Regions from separate parts of the Kocuria sp. CCUG 69068 genome, predicted to be linked through region 1. Evidence: predicted binding sites of a transcription regulator. Region 1 holds the regulator's gene; the other holds the start of a gene.
What was found. Region 1 encodes HrcA, which represses chaperone genes, less so after heat shock. Its sites were predicted from a motif close to TTNGCACTCGNNNNNNNCGAGTGCNAA; they were not measured.
Positions count from the first base shown of each region.

Region 2: groL (chaperonin GroEL) is a predicted target of HrcA. The motif match lies at 7,168-7,194, and genes of this name have one in related genera.

Region 1 covers NZ_PDDL01000041.1:14,531-24,070, reverse strand. Annotated here, with positions in the region: gene lepA (translation elongation factor 4) at 1-1,313, shown strand, start outside; gene hemW (radical SAM family heme chaperone HemW) at 1,313-2,557, shown strand; gene CRM73_RS09775 (DUF4870 domain-containing protein) at 2,633-3,097, opposite strand; gene CRM73_RS09770 (DUF3097 domain-containing protein) at 3,252-4,115, opposite strand; gene hrcA (heat-inducible transcriptional repressor HrcA) at 4,290-5,297, shown strand; gene dnaJ (molecular chaperone DnaJ) at 5,369-6,520, shown strand; gene CRM73_RS09755 (16S rRNA (uracil(1498)-N(3))-methyltransferase) at 6,517-7,305, shown strand; gene CRM73_RS09750 (GerMN domain-containing protein) at 7,322-8,248, opposite strand; gene CRM73_RS09745 (PhoH family protein) at 8,536-9,540, shown strand, end outside.
Region 2 covers NZ_PDDL01000066.1:11,118-20,085, reverse strand. Annotated here, with positions in the region: gene CRM73_RS12715 (DNA repair helicase XPB) at 1-1,161, shown strand, start outside; gene CRM73_RS12710 (response regulator transcription factor) at 1,198-1,920, shown strand; gene CRM73_RS12705 (cell wall metabolism sensor histidine kinase WalK) at 1,933-3,399, shown strand; gene CRM73_RS12700 (RNase H family protein) at 3,409-4,431, opposite strand; gene CRM73_RS12695 (MgtC/SapB family protein) at 4,508-5,215, opposite strand; gene groL (chaperonin GroEL) at 5,366-6,997, opposite strand; gene CRM73_RS12685 (GNAT family N-acetyltransferase) at 7,248-7,847, opposite strand; gene CRM73_RS12680 (hypothetical protein) at 7,975-8,193, opposite strand; gene CRM73_RS19960 (DUF3263 domain-containing protein) at 8,190-8,519, opposite strand; gene CRM73_RS12670 (SDR family oxidoreductase) at 8,534-8,968, opposite strand, start outside.

The DNA of each region.
Region 1 (9,540 bases):
GCGTCGAGGCGCTGCTCGACCGGATCGTGGAGCTGGTCCCCGCCCCGCAGGGGGACGCGGACGCGCCCTCGCGGGCCATGATCTTCGACTCCGTCTACGACACCTACCGCGGCGTGGTCACCTACATCCGCGTGGTCGACGGCAAGCTGACCCCGCGGGAGCGGATCCGGATGATGTCCACCGGCGCGCAGCACGAGCTGCTGGAGATCGGGGTCATCTCGCCCGAGCCGAAGCCCACGGAGGGGCTCGGCGTGGGCGAGGTGGGCTACCTCATCACCGGGGTCAAGGACGTGCGCCAGTCCCGGGTGGGGGACACCGTGACCAACCACCAGCGGCCGGCGGCCGAGAACCTGGGCGGCTACGAGGACCCCAAGCCGATGGTCTTCTCGGGGCTGTTCCCCATCGACGGCTCCGACTACCCGGTCCTGCGCGACGCCCTGGACAAGCTCCAGCTCAACGACGCCGCCCTGGTCTACGAGCCCGAGAACTCCGCGGCCCTGGGCTTCGGCTTCCGGTGCGGGTTCCTGGGCCTGCTCCACCTCGAGATCGTCCGGGAGCGCCTCGAGCGCGAGTTCAACCTGGACCTGATCTCCACGGCGCCCTCCGTGAGCTACAACGTCACCCTCGAGGACCGCACCGAGCGCGCGGTCACGAACCCCTCCGAGTTCCCCGAGGGCAAGATCGCCGAGATCCGCGAGCCCATGGTGGCCGCGACGGTGCTGGCCCCGTCCGAGTTCATCGGCGCGATCATGGAGCTGTGCCAGTCCAAGCGCGGTCAGCTCAAGGGCATGGACTACCTCTCCGAGGACCGGGTGGAGCTGCGCTACCGGCTGCCCCTGGCCGAGATCGTCTTCGACTTCTTCGACCAGCTCAAGTCCCGCACCAAGGGCTACGCGTCCCTGGACTGGAAGGCCGAGGGCGAGGAGGCCGCGGACCTCGTGAAGGTCGACATCCTCCTGCAGGGCGAGCCGGTGGACGCCTTCAGCGCGATCACCCACCGGGACAAGGCGTACGCCTACGGGGTGATGATGACCGGCAAGCTGCGCGAGCTCATCCCGCGGCAGCAGTTCGAGGTGCCCATCCAGGCGGCCATCGGCTCCCGGGTGATCGCCCGCGAGAACATCCGGGCGATCCGCAAGGACGTGCTCTCCAAGTGCTACGGCGGCGACATCTCGCGCAAGCGCAAGCTGCTCGAGAAGCAGAAGGAGGGCAAGAAGCGGATGAAGATGGTCGGCCGGGTGGAGGTCCCCCAGGAGGCGTTCGTCGCGGCGCTGTCCTCCGACGAGTCCGGGGCGAAGGACAAGAAGAAGTAGTGGCCCCCGCCCAGCCGGAGGGCCTGCCGGGCCCGCTCGACGGACTGCTGCCGCCCTCCGCCGCGGTGGGCTCCGCCGACCGCACGCTCAGCCTCTACGTGCACGTGCCGTTCTGCGCGGTCCGGTGCGGCTACTGCGACTTCAACACCTACACGGCCGTGGAGCTCGGGGCGGGGGTGTCCCAGGACGCCTACGCCGGGGACGCCGCGGCGGAGGTCCGCTGGGCGCGCCGGGTGCTGGAGGACTCCGGGGTGGCCCCCCGCCCGCTGCACAGCGTGTTCTTCGGCGGCGGCACCCCCACGCTGCTGCCCGCCGAGGACCTCGCCGCGGTCCTGGCGCAGGCCGCGGAGAGCTTCGGGCTCGCGGCGGGCGCGGAGGTGACCACCGAGGCCAACCCGGACTCCGTGACGCCGGAGTCCCTCGCGGTGCTCGCGGCGGCGGGGGTGACCCGGGTGTCCTTCGGGATGCAGTCGGCCGTCCCGCACGTGCTCGCCGTCCTGGACCGCACGCACGACCCGGACAACGTGCCGCGGGCCGTGCGGTGGGCGCGCGAGGCCGGCCTGGGCGTCAGCGTGGACCTCATCTACGGCACCCCGGGGGAGTCCCTGGCCGACTGGGAGCACTCGGTGCGCACGGCGGTGGGCTACGAGCCCGACCACGTCTCCGCGTACTCGCTGATCATCGAGCACGGCACGAAGCTCGCGGCGCGGATGCGGCGCGGGGAGGTCCCGCCGATCGACGAGGACGACCAGGCCGACAAGTACGAGCTCGCGGACCGGGTCCTCGCCGAGGCCGGCTTCGAGTGGTACGAGGTGAGCAACTGGGCCCGGCCCGCCGAGGGCGCGGACGCCGGTGCCCACCGCAGCCGGCACAACCTCGCCTACTGGCGCAACCAGGACTGGTGGGGGATCGGGCCCGGGGCGCACTCGCACGTGGGCGGGACGCGCTGGTGGAACCTCAAGCACCCCGTGCCCTACACGAACCGGGTGCGCGCCGGGCAGTCGCCGGCGGCCGGGCGCGAGATCCTCGACGCGGACACCCGCCACCTCGAGCGGGTGATGCTGGAGGCCAGGATCCGCGACGGCCTGCCCACGACCGCCCTGGCCGGCGGCGGGCGGACCGCGGTGGCCGGGCTGATCGCCGACGGGCTGGTGGAGCCCGCGGCGGCGCTGCGCGGCTCGCTGGTGCTGACCCTGCGGGGCCGGCTCCTCGGCGACGCCGTGGTGCGGCGGCTGCTCGCCTGACGGGGGCACCCCGGCCGGGGCGCCCGCACGAGGAACGGATGCGTCCGTCAGGGACGTCCCCGGCGCGGACCGGGATCAGCCGCGCGCGGCGCGCCCCCGGGACCGCTCGCGGAGGCGCTCGACGAGCCGGTCGTAGAGCCGGGTGTTGAAGCGGTAGAGGTGCGGTTCGCCGCGGTTGACCCGGACCCCGCCGATCAGGGAGCCGACGGCGAGCAGCAGCCACGCGGCGGCGGCGGCGAGCGCGAAGAACCAGCCGATGAACGGCACCGGGGCGAACAGGATCCCGGTGACCACCACGAGGGTCGGCAGCAGGGTGAAGTTCATGGCCTCCATCGACTCCTGCTCCGTGAACGGGCCGCGCCCGCGGAAGACGCGGTGGACGAGGAACGAGGGGAGGAAGCCGATGACGCCGCCGAAGTGCGCCAGGGTCGCCCACTGGTGGTCCTCGGTGACGGTCAGCGGCTGGGCCACGGGGGAGAGGCCCTCGAACGGGGCCCCGGCGTCGTCGCGGCTCGGTCGGGGGTCGGTCTGCACGGGCACGGATGTCCTTCGGCGGTGGGACCGCGGCGGGGCCGCGGACGGTGGGTGGGACACGACCATCCTACCGACCGGCCCGGAGGCGGAGGATCGGCCCCGCGCACGTGTGCCTTTGTGACGATCTGCTGGGCGTTGCCCGTGCACGCGGGGCGCCGGGTCAGGCCCCGGGGGCGGTGAGGAAGTCGATGAGCTCCTCGACCCGGCCCAGCAGGGACGGCTCGAGGTCGGCGTAGCTGTCCACGCGGGACAGGATGTGCTGCCAGGCCCGGCCGAGGTCGCCGGGGGTGCGGTGCGGCCACCCGAGGGCGGCGGCGGTGCCGGTCTTCCAGTCCGTGCCCCGCGGGACCACGGGCCAGGCGTCGATGCCGAGGGTGCGCGGCCTGACCGCCTGCCAGATGTCGACGTACGGGTGGCCCAGCACCAGGACGTTGCCCGCTGCGCCGGGCAGGCGCATGGTCTCCGCGGCGATCCTCGACTCCTTGGAGCCGGCCACGAGGTGGTCGACGAGGATGCCGAGCCGCCGCCCGGGGCCCGGCCCGAACTCCCGCACGGCGGCGGGCAGGTCGTCGATGCCGTGCAGCGGCTCCACGACGATGCCCTCGACCGCCAGGTCGTGGCCCCACACCTTGGCCACCAGTTCGGCGTCGTGGTAGCCCTCGACCCACACCCGGGAGGCCTTGGCGGTGCTCGCGCGCAGCCCTTCGACGGCCACGGAGCCCGAGCGCGTGCGGGAGGGCTTGCGCGCCGCGGGGGCCCGGCGGGGCTCGACGACGACCACGGGCTCGCCCTCGAGCAGGAACCCCGGTCCCAGGGGGAACGCCTTGACCCGCCCCCTCCGGTCCTCGAGTCCCAGCACGCGCATCCCGCCGATGGTCTCCAGGGACACGACCGCGCCGACCCAGCCGGTCGCGACGTCCTCCAGGATCATCCCCGGGGCGACCGGGACCTCCGCGGAGACCGGCCGGCGGCGGGCGAGGGCGTCGTCGTCGAGGCTGCGCGGCCCCCAGCCGTGGTGGCTCATGGTCGTCCTCCCGGGTCGCGGTGCCGCGCGTCCGGCGCGGATCAGCCGGAAGCGTACCAAACCGCGGGGGCGACCGGCCGTCGGACACGGGGGCTACACTGGACGCCGTTGGCACTGTGGCCACCCGAGTGCCAGGGCATCTTCGGGGGCGTGGACGAACCGGGGAGGAGCGACGTGAACCATCCGAGACGACTGCAGATCCTGCAGGCCATCGTGGAGGACTACGTGCACTTCCGCGAGCCGGTCGGCTCCAAGGCCCTCGTGGACCGGCACCGGCTCGGCGTCTCGTCGGCCACCGTGCGCAACGACATGGCCGCGCTCGAGGAGGAGGGCCTGATCACGGCCCCCCACACGAGCTCGGGCCGGATCCCCACGGACAAGGGCTACCGCACGTTCGTCGACCAGATCGCGGCCGTCAAGCCGCTCTCGGGCCCGGAACGGCGGGCCATCCAGCGGCTGCTGGACGACGCCGCGGACATCGACGACGTCATGGAGCGCACCGTGCGGCTGCTCGCGCAGCTCACCCAGCAGGTCGCGGTCGTGCAGTACCCGCACGCCTCCGGGGTCACCGTGCGCCACGTCGAGGTCGTGGACCTCGGCGCCGGCCGGGTGCTGGTGGTGCTCATCCCGACCAACGGCCGGGTGGCGCAGCGCGTCGCCGTGCTGCGGGCGCCGCTCGAGGAGTCCCAGCTGCTCGAGCTGCGCGCCCGGGTGCTGGCCGCCGTGGTCGGGCGCTCCCTGACCGCGGTGCCGGACGCCCTCGCCGTGATGACCGCGGCCACCGCCCCGCCGCTGCAGTCGGCCGCCGCCGCCGTGGCGGAGGCCGTCGGCGCCCTCGCGGCGGGCGGGGCCGAGCACCGCATGGTCATGGCCGGCACCGCCAACCTCGCCCGCTCCACCGGGGACTTCCACCTGAGCATCGGCCCGGTCCTCGAGGCCCTCGAGGAGCAGGTGGTGATGCTCCGGCTGCTCTCCGAGATGGAGCAGGACGCCCGCGGGGTGGCCGTGCGGATCGGCACGGAGAACGCCGAGGGCCCCCTGTCCGAGGCCGCCGTCGTCGCCACCGGCTACGGGCCGCAGTCCAAGGTGGGGGTCGTGGGCCCCATGCGCATGGACTACCCGTCCACGATGGCCGCCGTGCGCGCCGTCGCCCGCTACCTCTCCCGTATCCTCGGGGGCTGAGCCCCCGCGGGCCCCGTCCCCGGGGCCCACCAGCGAAACCCACCACAGACCTCTCGACAGAACGGACCACGGTGAGCGATCACTACGAGACCCTGGGCGTGTCCCGGGACGCCAGCCAGGAAGAGATCAAGAAGGCCTACCGCAAGAAGGCCCGCCGGCTGCACCCCGACGTCAACCCCGGCCCGGAGGCCGCCGAGGACTTCAAGCGCCTCTCCCACGCCAACGACGTCCTCTCCGACCCCGAGAAGCGGCGCGTCTACGATGCGACCGGCAACGAGAACGGCACCGACACCGGCTTCGGCGGGGGCTTCCCCGGCACGGGGTTCGGCTTCGCCGACATCTTCGACACCTTCTTCCAGGGCGCCGGCGGCGCCGGCTCCGGCCGGCGCGGACCCGCGTCCCGCACCCGCCAGGGCCAGGACGCCCTGATCAACGTCCGGGTCACCCTCCGGGACGCGGTCTTCGGCACGGAGAAGAAGATCACCGTGGACACCGCCGTGGTCTGTCCCACCTGCGACGGCACCTGCTGCCAGGCGGGCACCCAGCCCGAGACCTGCGACGTCTGCCACGGATCCGGCCAGGTGCAGCGCCAGGTCCAGTCGATCCTCGGGACCGTGGTCACGGCGGCGCCGTGCGCCACCTGCCAGGGCTTCGGCACCGTCATCAAGCACCCGTGCCACGAGTGCTACGGCGAGGGCCGCGTGCGCGACCGCCGCCCGCTGACCGTCAAGATCCCCGCCGGCGTCTCGACCGGCAACCGGATCCGCCTCTCGGGTCAGGGCGAGGCCGGCACCGCAGGCGGGCCGAACGGCGACCTCTACGTCGAGCTCAAGGTCGATCCCGACCCCACGTTCGAGCGCCAGGGCGACGACCTGCACGCCCGCGTCCGGGTGCCCATGACCTCCGCGGCCCTCGGCACCACTGTGACCCTCGAGACCTTCGACGGCGAGCGCGAGGTGCCCGTCGGCCCCGGCACGCAGACCGGCCACACCGTGACCCTGCACGAGCTCGGTGCCACCCGGCTGCGCGGCGGCGGCCGGGGCGAGCTGTTCGTCCACCTCGAGGTCGAGACCCCCACGGCGCTCGACGACGAGCAGCGCGAGCTGCTCGAGCAGCTGTCCCGGCTGCGCGGCGAGGACCAGTCCACCGGCACCACCCTGAACTCCCCGGCCGGCTCCGGCGGCTTCTTCTCCCGGCTCAAGGACCGGTTCTCCGACCTGTGAGCCTGCCGGTCTTCAAGGTCGAGCCGGGCCGGCTCGCCGGTCTCGGTCCCGGGGCGGCGCTCACCGTCACCGGCCCGGAGGCCCGGCACGCCGTCACCGTGCGCCGGCTCGCGCCCGGTGAGCGGCTCGAGCTCGTCGACGGTGCGGGGACCCGGGCCACCGGGGAGCTGCGCGCGGGGGACCGGGACAGCATGGAGGTCGGCGTGGTCTCGGTGACCACCGAGCCCGCCCGCACGCCCCGGCTGGTCCTCGTCCAGGCCCTCGCGAAGGGCGACCGGGACCTGCTGGCCGTGGAGACGGCCACCGAGCTGGGCGTCGACGCCGTGGTGCCCTGGCAGGCCGACCGCTCGATCGTGCGGTGGAAGAAGGAGCGCGCCGCCAAGAGCCACGAGAAGTGGGTGCACACCGTCGCGGCGGCCGCCAAGCAGTCGCGGCGGGCGGTCTGGCCCGAGGTGCTGCCCCTGTCCGCCACCCCTGAGCTCGCCCGCCTGCTCGGGGAGCCGGGGACCCGCGGCCTCGTCCTGCACGAGGAGGCGCACGAGTCCCTCGCCGACCTGGCCGGCGCCGCCGGCACCCCCGGTGCCCCGTGGGCGGGCGCCGAGCGGATCGTTCTGGTGGTGGGCCCCGAGGGGGGCGTCGCGCCGGCGGAGCTCGAGGTCCTGGCCGGGGCGGGGGCCCTCGCGGTCCGGCTCGGCCCGGAGGTGCTGCGCAGCTCCACCGCCGGACCGGCCGCGCTGGCGGTGCTCAGCGCCGCACTCGGCCGCTGGGCGTCCGGGACCCCCTGAGCCCCGGACGTCCGGTTCAGCCGGGGACGACCTCCACGTCCTTGTCGTCGCGCACGGTCCCGCCCTCGGCGTCCCGGCCGACGACCGTCACCACGTAGGGGCCCGGCTCCAGCTCGAGCTCGGCCCGGAACCCGGCGGTCCCGTCGCCCCGCGGGACCTCGTCCGCCGTGCCGCTCGAGACGCGCTCCCCGTCCGGTCCGGCCACGGTCCACCGGCAGTCCCGCACCTCGTCCAGCGCCCGTCCCGAGAGGGTGAGGGTCCCCTCGGACCGTTCGTCCTGCCGGGGCTCGTCGAGCCAGAGCGGGGCCTCCAGCGCCTCGTCGGGGCGGAGAGGGCCGTCGAGGCGCACGGAGCCGAAGACCTCCTCGTCGGGCCGGCCGTCCACGAGCACCACGACCTCGGCCGCGGAGCCCTCCGGCAGCAGGCCCGCCGTGGCCGCCGTGGCGGTCACGGTGTGCGCGAGCTGCTGGAGGGCCAGCCGGACCTCGCGGTCGTCCAGGTCCGGGCGGAAGGCCTCGGACGGCAGGTCCACGGTGATGGTCCCGCCCGGGGACGTCGAGGCGCCCACCCGGTCCACCGGGGACCACAGCGTCCGGTAGTCCGGGTCCTCCGGGGTCGCCCCGGTCATCAGCGCCGCCGCCGCCGCGATGGGGTCCACGGCCGCGGCCGCCTCGGAGGCGTCCCGGAACTCGCGGAACAGCCGCTCCTCGCCGTCCGCGCGGCCCACCCAGTAGACGGGCAGCTTCGTGGTGGCCACCCGGCCGTCCGCGGTGCTCGCCGTGGTGGACGCGGCCGGCGCGGCGCCCGACGCGCTGACCGTGCCCTCGAGGGCGGGCTCCGGACCGGTGCCGCACGCGCCGAGGACCAGGGCGCCCACGGCGGACAGGGCGAGCACGGGGAGCCGGCCGCGGGCGGACCGGGGCCGGGAACGGGCAGTGGCCATGGGGGGACGCGCACCTCGGCTTTCCGGGATCGGGTGGGGCGGTGCCGGCACCGGGGGAGGCCGCACCTGTCCCCCTGCCGGAGGACCGGACCATTCCAGCACAGGGCCCGTGGACGCCCCCAGCCGAGGAGCCCCGGCGGGCGTGACCGATACCAAATCGCAATGTGCGGCGGGCGACCTCCGGTGCCGGAGCCGCGCGGTACCCTGGGGTGAGGACGAGTCCCGTCCGCCGTCCCTACCACGGCGACCCACGAGAGAGCGAGAGCACGGCCCGCGCGGCCGGACCCATGACTGAGACGCTGCCCGGCACCACGCACCCCCTGACGGCCCGCACCGTCATCACCTTCCCCGACCGCGAGACGATGGTCCGGTGCCTCGGCTCCGGGGACGACACCCTGCGCCAGGTGGAGACGGCGTTCCCCGGCCTCACGACCAGCCCGCGCGGTCTCGAGCTCGGCATCGAGGGCCCCAGCGGGCCCGTGCAGATCGTCGCCACCCTCTTCGACGAGCTGAAGGTCCTGGCCGGCCGCGAGACCGCGGTCACCCCGCAGGTCATCACCCAGCTGCTCGAGCTGATCGGCAGGGACCTCACCGCCCGCCCCAGCGGCGCCCTGACCCAGAACATCCTCTCCGGCCGCGGCCGCAAGATCCGCCCCAAGACGCTGCACCAGAAGACCTACGTGGATGCCATCGACGAGCACACCGTGGTCTTCGGCATCGGTCCCGCCGGCACCGGCAAGACCTACCTGGCCATGGCGAAGGCCGTCCAGGCGCTGCAGGCCAAGGAGGTCTCCCGGATCATCCTCACGCGCCCCGCCGTGGAGGCGGGGGAGCGGCTGGGCTTCCTGCCCGGGACGCTCAGCGAGAAGATCGACCCGTACCTGCGCCCGCTCTACGACGCGCTGCACGACATGATGGACCCGGACTCGATCCCCCGCCTCCTGGAGGCGGGCACCATCGAGGTCGCCCCCCTCGCCTACATGCGCGGCCGCACCCTCAACGACGCGTTCATCATCCTCGACGAGGCGCAGAACACCACGCCCGAGCAGATGAAGATGTTCCTCACCCGGCTCGGCTTCGGCTCCAAGATGGTCGTCACCGGGGACGTCACCCAGGTGGACCTGCCGGGCAGCGCGTCCTCCGGTCTGCGCCAGGTCCAGCACGTGCTCAGCGGCGTCCCGGACGTCGCGTTCACGGAGATGACCGCGGAGGACGTGGTGCGCCACGAGCTGGTGGGCCGGATCGTCAGCGCCTACGACGCCTTCGACACGACCAACCGGCACCGCAACGAA
Region 2 (8,968 bases), on a different contig from region 1:
CTGACGGAGACGGACCCAGTGACGGGCGAGGCCTGGGCCCTGCGCCCCTACCAGCGCCACGCGGTGGAGAACTTCTGGGCGGGCGGCAGCGGCGTCGTCGTCCTGCCGTGCGGCGCCGGCAAGACGCTGGTGGGTGCCGGGGTGATGGCCGCGAGCTCGACGACGACGCTCGTCCTGGTCACGAGCACGGTCTCGGCGCGGCAGTGGAAGGCCGAGCTGCTGCGCCGGACCACCCTGACGGAGGACGAGATCGGCGAGTACTCCGGAGCCGTCAAGGAGGTCCGCCCGGTGACGATCGCCACCTACCAGGTGCTGACGGCGCGCCGCGGCGGGATCCACCCGCACCTCGAGCTGCTCGACGGGCACGACTGGGGGCTGATCGTCTACGACGAGGTGCACCTGCTGCCCGCCCCCGTGTTCCGGATGACCGCCGAGCTGCAGGCGCGGCGCCGGCTGGGCCTGACGGCCACCCTGGTGCGCGAGGACCAACGCGAGGGCGAGGTGTTCTCCCTCATCGGCCCGAAGCGCTACGACGCGCCGTGGCGGGAGATCGAGGCCCAGGGCCACATCGCCCCCGCCGACTGCGTCGAGGTCCGGGTGGAGCTGCCCCTCGCGGACCGGATGGCCTACGCCTCCGCGGAGGACGCCGACCGGCACCGCCTCGCCTCGTCCTCCGCGCACAAGCTCGACGTCGTGGCCCGGCTCGTGGCCCGCCACCGCGGGGAGCCGGTGCTCGTGATCGGGCAGTTCCTGGACCAGCTCGACGAGCTGGGCGCGCTGCTGGCCGCCCCGGTGCTCAACGGCAGCACCGGCACGGCCCGGCGGGAGAAGCTCTTCGCCGCGTTCCGGGCCGGGGAGCTGCCGGTGCTCGTGGTCTCCAAGGTCGCGAACTTCTCGGTGGACCTGCCGGAGGCCTCGGTCGCGGTGCAGGTCTCGGGGGCCTTCGGCTCCCGCCAGGAGGAGGCGCAGCGCCTGGGCCGACTGCTGCGGCCCAAGCACGACGGCCGCCCGGCGACCTTCTACACCGTGGTGGCCCGCGACACCGTGGACGCCGACTACGCGGCCCGGCGCCGCCGCTTCCTCGCGGAGCAGGGCTACGCCTACCGGATCGTCGACGCCGCCGCCGTCGAGGCCCCCGGCGAACTCCCCGAGGACCGGTGAGCGCCGTTCAGCCGGCGTTCAGGGTGTTCCGAGAAAATGAGCGGCGTGAAGAACGACAACCCCGAAGCGAAACTGCTCGTCGTCGACGACGAGCCCAACATCCTCGAGCTGCTGGCGACGTCCCTGCGCTTCGCCGGCTTCGAGGTGGTCACCGCCGCCAACGGCCGTGACGCCCTGGCCAAGGCGGAGTCCGAGAACCCGGACCTCGCGGTGCTCGACGTCATGCTCCCGGACATGGACGGCTTCACCGTGACCCGCAAGCTGCGCGCGTCCGGGCAGCACTTCCCCATCCTCTTCCTCACGGCGAAGGACGAGACCGAGGACAAGGTCACCGGTCTGACCGTGGGCGGCGACGACTACGTCACCAAGCCCTTCAGCCTCGACGAGGTCGTCGCCCGCATCCGCGCGGTCCTGCGCCGCACGCAGCCCGCCGAGGAGGACGACTCCCGGCTGCGCGTGGACGACCTGGTCCTCGACGACGACGCGCACGAGGTGTTCCGGGGCGAGCGGGAGATCGACCTGTCCCCCACCGAGTTCAAGCTGCTGCGCTACCTCATGCTCAACCCGAACCGCGTGCTGTCCAAGGCGCAGATCCTCGACCACGTGTGGGAGTACGACTTCAACGGGGACGCCTCGATCGTGGAGTCCTACATCTCCTACCTGCGCCGGAAGATCGACAACGACCCCGAGCTGCCCCCGCTGATCCACACCAAGCGCGGCGTCGGCTACCTCCTGCGCTCCCAGCACAAGAACCACTGACCCGGCCCCGGGATGCACACCCTGTCCTCCCGGTGGCGCTCGGCATCGCTGCGCTCGCAGCTCATGGTGCTCACGGGCCTGCTCCTGGCGCTGTCCATCCTGGTGACGAGCTTCGTGGCGATCTCGGTGCTGCGCACCTCGCTCCTGAACGACATCGACCGCGGGCTGCGGGACTCCGTCCGGCCGGTCTCCACCGTGCTGGTCGCAGACATGGGCGGGGCTCAGGGCGTCCAGGTGCCGCACGCCGGGTTCCTGCTCGACGCCGACGGCGAGACCCTCGCCGAGGCGGTGCACACCCCGGAGGGCGTGCTCGAGCGGCGGCCGGACCTGTCGCAGGTCGACCTCGAGCACGTGCGGGAGAACCCCTTCGAGCCGACGACCGTGGGCTCCGTGGACGCCCCGGACCGCCGGTGGCGGGTGGTCGCGGCCGAGACGGAACGGCTGAACCTCGTAGTGGCGGTCGCCGAGCCGCTCGACGACATGAACGCGATGCTCAGCGCGGTGACCCTCCTGACGCTGAGCTTCGGGGTGGCGACCCTGTTCGCGGCCATGGCGGTCGGCTGGATCCTGGTCACCCGGGCGTTCGCGCCCCTGCACCGGGTGGAGCAGACCGCCGCCCGGATCGCCGAGGGCGACCTCTCCCAGCGCATGGAGGGCTACAACCGGCAGACCGAGATCGGCCAGCTCTCGGCGTCGCTCAACGCGATGCTCGGCCACATCGAGGACGCCTTCGACGCCCGCACCCGGTCCGAGACCAAGCTCCGGCGGTTCGTGGCCGACGCCTCCCACGAGCTGCGCACGCCCCTGGTGACCATCCGGGGCTACTCGGAGCTCTACCGGCACGGCGCCCTGCAGGAGCCCGAGGACGTGGCCGGGGCGATGTCCCGGATCGAGTCGGAGGCGAAGCGGATGACGCAGCTCGTGGAGGACCTGCTGATGCTCGCGCGCCTCGACGAGCGGCGGCCCGCGGAGAACGTCGACGTGGACCTGCTCCACCTCGCGTTCGACGCGGCCGGGGACGCCCGCGCCTCCGCCCCCGACCGGCGGATCGAGGTCGGCGGTCTGGGGGGCGGGGGCCCGGTCTCGGCATGGGTGCACGGCGACGAGTTCCGGCTGCGCCAGGTCGTGGCGAACCTCGTGACCAACGCCCTGCGCTACACCCCGGAGGGCACGCCGATCGAGATCGCGGTGGGCGTGGAGCGCTCGGTCGACGACTCCTTCAACGCCGTCCTGCAGGTGCGCGACCACGGCCCGGGCATCCAGGGCGAGGACGCGGAGCGCGTCTTCGAGCGCTTCTACCGGGCCGACTCCTCCCGCACGCGCGAGACCGGCGGGACGGGGCTGGGGCTGTCCATCGTGGCCGCGATCGTCCAGCAGCACGACGGCACGGTGCGGCTCACCGAGACCCCCGGCGGCGGGGCGACGATGACCGTGCGCGTGCCGGGCATCGAGCCCGCCGACGACGCCCCGGAGGTGTGAGCGGGCCCGTCAGGACTCGTAGGTGCCCTGGTGGAAGCGCAGCTGCCAGGGCCCCAGCTCGTTGCGGGAGTCCTCCCGGACCCACAGGGAGCTGCGCAGGCTCGTGCGGTCCCCCGCCGTGAGCCGGTAGACAAGGTGCACGGCCGCGGGGCCGAGCTCGGTGGCCTCCAGCACGTGCACGTCCACCGCGCCGAGCCCGGGTTCGCGGGGCAGCCGGTCGAGGACGTCCGCCCGGGAGCGCCACGACCCCGAGGCACCGACCTCGGCGAAGGCCTCGTGCAGCAGCTGGCCCAGCCGGCCCGGGTCCGCCCTGACCTCCGGGCGGAGCAGGTCCCGCTCGAGTTCCTGGACGGTCTCCCCCGCCGTGCGGCCGCGGGCGAGCTCCTCCTCGTGGGCGAGCAGCTCGCTCAGCAGATCGGGGTCGTGCCGGTCCTCGAACGCGCCGGGATCCTCGTCCTCCCCCGGCCCTGGGGCCTCCACCAGCGGCGCGGCGTCCACCGGCTCCGGGGCGTCCAGCAGCTCCCGGGCCGGGGTCCGGGTGCCCGCTCCGTCCGGGTGCCGGGCGGCGCCGTCGAACCCGGGTCCCTCGGGCGCGGGGCGACCGGTCTGGAACGCCGTGGCCACGGCCCGGGCACGGATGTCGGCGGCCTCGTTGAGCTCGTGGCCGGCGTGGCCCTTGACCCACTCGAAGCGCACGTCGCGGCCCGCCATCGCGGCGTCCAGGGCCTTCATGAGCTCCACGTTGAGGACGGGCTTGCCGTCCCTCTTCTTCCAGCCCTTCTTCTTCCAGCCGGGCATCCACTTCGTGATCGAGTTGATGACGTACTGGCTGTCGCACAGCACCCGCAGGGGCTCGTCGGGGCGGTGTGCCGTGGCCTCGAGCAGGTCCAGGACGGCCTTGAGCTCGCCCATGTTGTTGGTGCCGTGCGGCCACCCGCCGGCCCGCCAGGTGTTGTCGTCGATGTACCAGGCCCATCCCGCGGGACCGGGATTGCCCAGCGCGGAGCCGTCGGCGGCAGCAGTGATCGTCATGGCACTCATCTTTTCACGGCGCCCGGACGCCGTGCGCCACGGGCCGCGTGCACCACGGGCCGCGTGCACCACCGGCTCAGTCGCCGGGCTCCTGCTCGAGCTGCTGCTGGGCGACGTCGCGCACCCCGGCGACCCTCGACACCTGCACGGCCGCCGTGCGCAGGTCCGTCTTGCCCTCGAGCCGCAGGAGCAGCTCCACCTCGGTGCCCTCGGACCCCTCGACCGTCCGGCTCGAGACCACGGAGGCGCTCAGCTGCAGCTCGTCGACCACCGTCAGGACCTCCCGCAGCACGCCGTGCCCGTCCTCGTAGCGCAGCCGGAGTCCCTGCGGGGCCACCATCCCGGGCAGGCGGCGGGAGAGCGGGGTCAGCAGGATCGCGGAGACGAAGTGCAGGCCCGTGGCGACGACGGCGAGCGGCACGAGCCCGGCCCCGCAGGCCATCCCGATGGCCGCGGAGAGCCAGATGCTCGCAGCCGTCGTCAGGCCGTGCACCACGTCCCGGTTCGTGAAGATCACGCCCGCGCCCAGGAAGCCGATGCCCGTGATGATCTGGGCCGCCACGCGGGAGGGGTCGGGACCGGCGTCGATGCCGGGCAGGACACCGAAGCCGTAGGCGGACACGAGGGTGAACACCGCCGATCCGGTGCCGACCAGGGCGTGCGTGCGCAGCCCGGCGCTCTTGCGCCGCAGCCGCCGTTCGAGGCCCACCAGCGAGGTGAGCCCGAAGGCGATCAGCACGAGCGCGACCTGGACGGGGACCGCGTCCCACACGACGACGTCCACGGCACCTCCTCCGGCAGCTGGTGCTCACGATTGAACACCACTTCCGGCCCTGCGGCACCAGGTGCGGGACGACGACGGGCCGGGCACCTCCGCGAGGTGCCCGGCCCGTGCCGGATGCGTGCTGGGCACGCTCGACGGGTCAGCCGTCGATCACATCATGCCGCCCATGCCGCCCATGCCGTCGTCGGCACCGGCACCGGCGCCCGCGGGCTCCGGCTTGTCGGCGACGACGGCCTCGGTGGTGAGGAACAGCCCGGCGATGGACGCCGCGTTCTGCAGCGCGGACCGGGTCACCTTGACCGGGTCGTTGATGCCGGCGGCCATCAGGTCCTCGTACTCGCCGGTGGCGGCGTTGAGGCCGTGGCCCTGGGCCAGACCGCGGACCTTGTCCACGACCACGCCGGCCTCGAGGCCGGAGTTGATCGCGATCTGCTTCAGCGGGGCGTCGATGGCGACCTTCACGATGTTCGCGCCGGTGGCCTCGTCGCCGGTGAGCTGCAGCTTGTCGAACGCCTTCTGGCCGGCCTGGATCAGGGCCACGCCGCCGCCGGCGACGATGCCCTCCTCCACGGCGGCCTTGGCGTTGCGCACGGCGTCCTCGATGCGGTGCTTGCGCTCCTTGAGCTCGACCTCGGTGGCGGCACCGGCCTTGAGGACGGCCACGCCGCCGGCCAGCTTGGCCAGGCGCTCCTGCAGCTTCTCGCGGTCGTAGTCCGAGTCCGAGTTGTTGATCTCGGCGCGGATCTGGGCCACGCGGCCCTCGATCTCCTCGGCGGTGCCGGCGCCGTCGACGATGGTGGTCTCGTCCTTCGTCACGACGACCTTGCGGGCCTGGCCCAGCAGGTCCACGGTGGCGGTCTCGAGGGAGAGCCCGACCTCCTCGGTGATGACCTGGCCACCGGTGAGGATGGCGATGTCGGCCAGCTGCGCCTTGCGGCGGTCGCCGAAGCCGGGGGCCTTGACGGCCACGGACTTGATGGAGCCGCGCATCTTGTTGAGCACCAGCAGCGCCAGGGCCTCGCCCTCGACGTCCTCGGCGATGATCAGCAGCGGCTTGCCGGCCTGCATGACCTTCTCGAGCACGGGGACCAGGTCCTTGACCGCGGAGATCTTGGAGTTGACCACGAGGATGTAGGGATCCTCGAGGACGGCCTCCTGGCGGTCGGCGTCGGTGACGAAGTAGCCCGAGAGGTAGCCCTTGTCGAAGCGCATGCCCTCGGTCAGCTCGAGGTCCAGCCCGAAGGTGTTGGACTCCTCGACCGTGATCACGCCCTCCTTGCCGACCTTCTCCATCGCCTGGGCGATGAGGCGGCCGATCTCGGGGTCGCCGGCGGAGATCGACGCCGTGGCGGCGATCTGCTCCTCGGTCTCGACCTCCTTGGCGGAGGCCAGCAGCTCCTCGGTGACCGCGGCGACGGCCTTCTCGATGCCGCGCTTGAGGCTCAGCGGGTCGGCGCCGGCGGCCACGTTGCGCAGGCCCTCCTTGACGAGCGCCTGGGCGAGCACGGTGGCGGTGGTGGTGCCGTCGCCGGCGATGTCGTCGGTCTTCTTGGCGACCTCCTTGACGAGCTCGGCGCCGATCTTCTCGAACGGCTCGTCGAGCTCGATCTCCTTGGCGATGGACACGCCGTCGTTGGTGATCGTGGGGGCGCCCCAGGCCTTCTCGAGGACCACATTGCGGCCGCGCGGGCCGAGGGTGACCTTGACGGCGTCGGCCAGGGTGTTCAGGCCCCGCTCGAGTCCGCGGCGTGCCTCTTCGTCGAAAGCAATCATCTTTGCCATGTGACTTCGTCCCTCCTGGACGGTAGACAAACGGTCGACCTCCACGGTGCCCGCGACGGACGGCGCGCACGACGGCGGACTCTTCCCGACGCCGTGCGGCACCTCACCGTGGTGGTTGAGGTGTCACTCCTGTGCCGGTGGCTGCCCGGGTCGGGCCGGGGACCGAGCCATTAGCAGTCCACACGACTGAGTGCTAATCGCAATCTTGGCACTCGTCCCCGGAGAGTGCAAACCCCTGAGCCGATTCCGCTCAGCCCTGCCACTCCTCGCGCAGGACGCCGTAGACCATCCGGTCGTAGTACTCGCCGCCGACCCTGCGGGCCCGGCGGATCCTGGCCTCCTCGGTGAAGCCCAGCTTCACCGCCACGCGGCACATGCCCGCGTTGCCGCTCCACGTCTCCAGGTCGAGGCGGTGGGAGTCGGAGTGGGCGAAGAGGTAGTCGATCCACAGGCGCATCGCCTCGGTGCCGTAGCCGCCGCTCCAGTGCTCCGGGGAGTACACGGTGATGCCCAGGGAGCGCAGCGGCAGCAGGTGCGTGCCGTCACCGGGGTCCTCGGTGGGCTTCTCCGACCAGTACCAGGACACCTGCCCGATGAACCGGTCGTCGGCGGCGTCGGCGATCACCATCGTCTCGCGCGGGTCCGGCCAGTCCCCGGCCGTCACGTGCTCCCGGAGGGTGCCGAGCCAGCGCTGGGCGCCCTCGGCGGTGAAGTTCGGGTAGAACGGGCCGTCCGTGCGCTGCCACTCGTGCTCGCCGCCGCCGGCGGGCGGCATGATCCACGCCTCGTAGTCGACGAGGTCCTCCTCGGTCCAGTCGCGCACGCGGACTCGGCTTCCTTCGATCTGCACGGTGGTTCCTTCCGGTGGCGTCAGGGGTGGACGACGTCGTGGTGGACGACGTCGTGGTGAACGGCGTCGGAGCGGTCGGGCTCCGGGACCGGAGCCCGATGGGGGACGCCTCGAGGACCGGGCCGGCTCAGGACCCCGTGGACGTGGCGCCCGGCGCCGGGGCGGCCTCGCCCGGGGCGTTGAGGAACGCGAACACCCCGACGCCGAGGGTCAGCACCCCGGCCAGGACGATGGCGGTGAGCTCCCGGGCGCCCACGCGGACGGTCGGCCGGACACCGCGGTGGGCGCCCTGTCGAGGCCCGTCCTCGGGGACGTCGTCGAACTCGTCGTGCGGGTACTGGGTCATCCGTGGTCTCCTCGCTGCCGGCGCAGCCTGGCCACGAGCATCGGGTCGTGCTCGAGGGCTGCGCGGGTGTCGATCAGGACGTTGAGCCGCTGGTAGTAGTGGGTGGGCGAGAGGTTCAGGCGGCGGCGGATCTCCATCTCCTTGGCCCCCTGGTACTTCCACTGCAGGTTCTCGAGCGAGAGGATCTCGCGGTCCACGGCGTCCAGGCCGGTCCCCTCGCCGGGGTCTTTCCCGCCGGGGGCGGCCTCCCCGTCCGGCACCGGCTCCGCGCCGAGGGCGGCGTCGTCGCCGGGCCGGGCGTCCGCGGGCACCGCGTCCTCGGGCACCGCGTCCTCGCCGGTCACCGCGACTCGGCCCGCGGCCGCAGGGAGAGGGTGGTCAGCTGCGCGTCCTCGCCCGCGTCCACGACGGCGCGCACCGCCGCGGCCACGGACTCCGGCCGGAGGTAGCGCTCCGGGACGTACTCGTGACCCAGGCCCGCCTGGATGTCCCGCTGCATCTGCGTGTCGACCGGGCCGGGGTGCACCGAGCTGACCACGACGCCGTCGGCCTCGACCTCCTGGCGGAGCGAGTCGGCGAGCGCGCGCAGGGCGAACTTCGAGGCCGCGTAGACGGCGTCCCCGGCGCGGGCGTTGAGCCCCGAGCCGGAGTTGAGGAACACGACCTTCCCCCGGGCCGCTCGCAGGGCCGGCAGCAGGAGCCGGGTCAGCTCCGCGGGGACCACCACGTTGAGCTCGAGCTGGGCCCGCCAGTCCGCCACGGAGGCGGCCTCCAC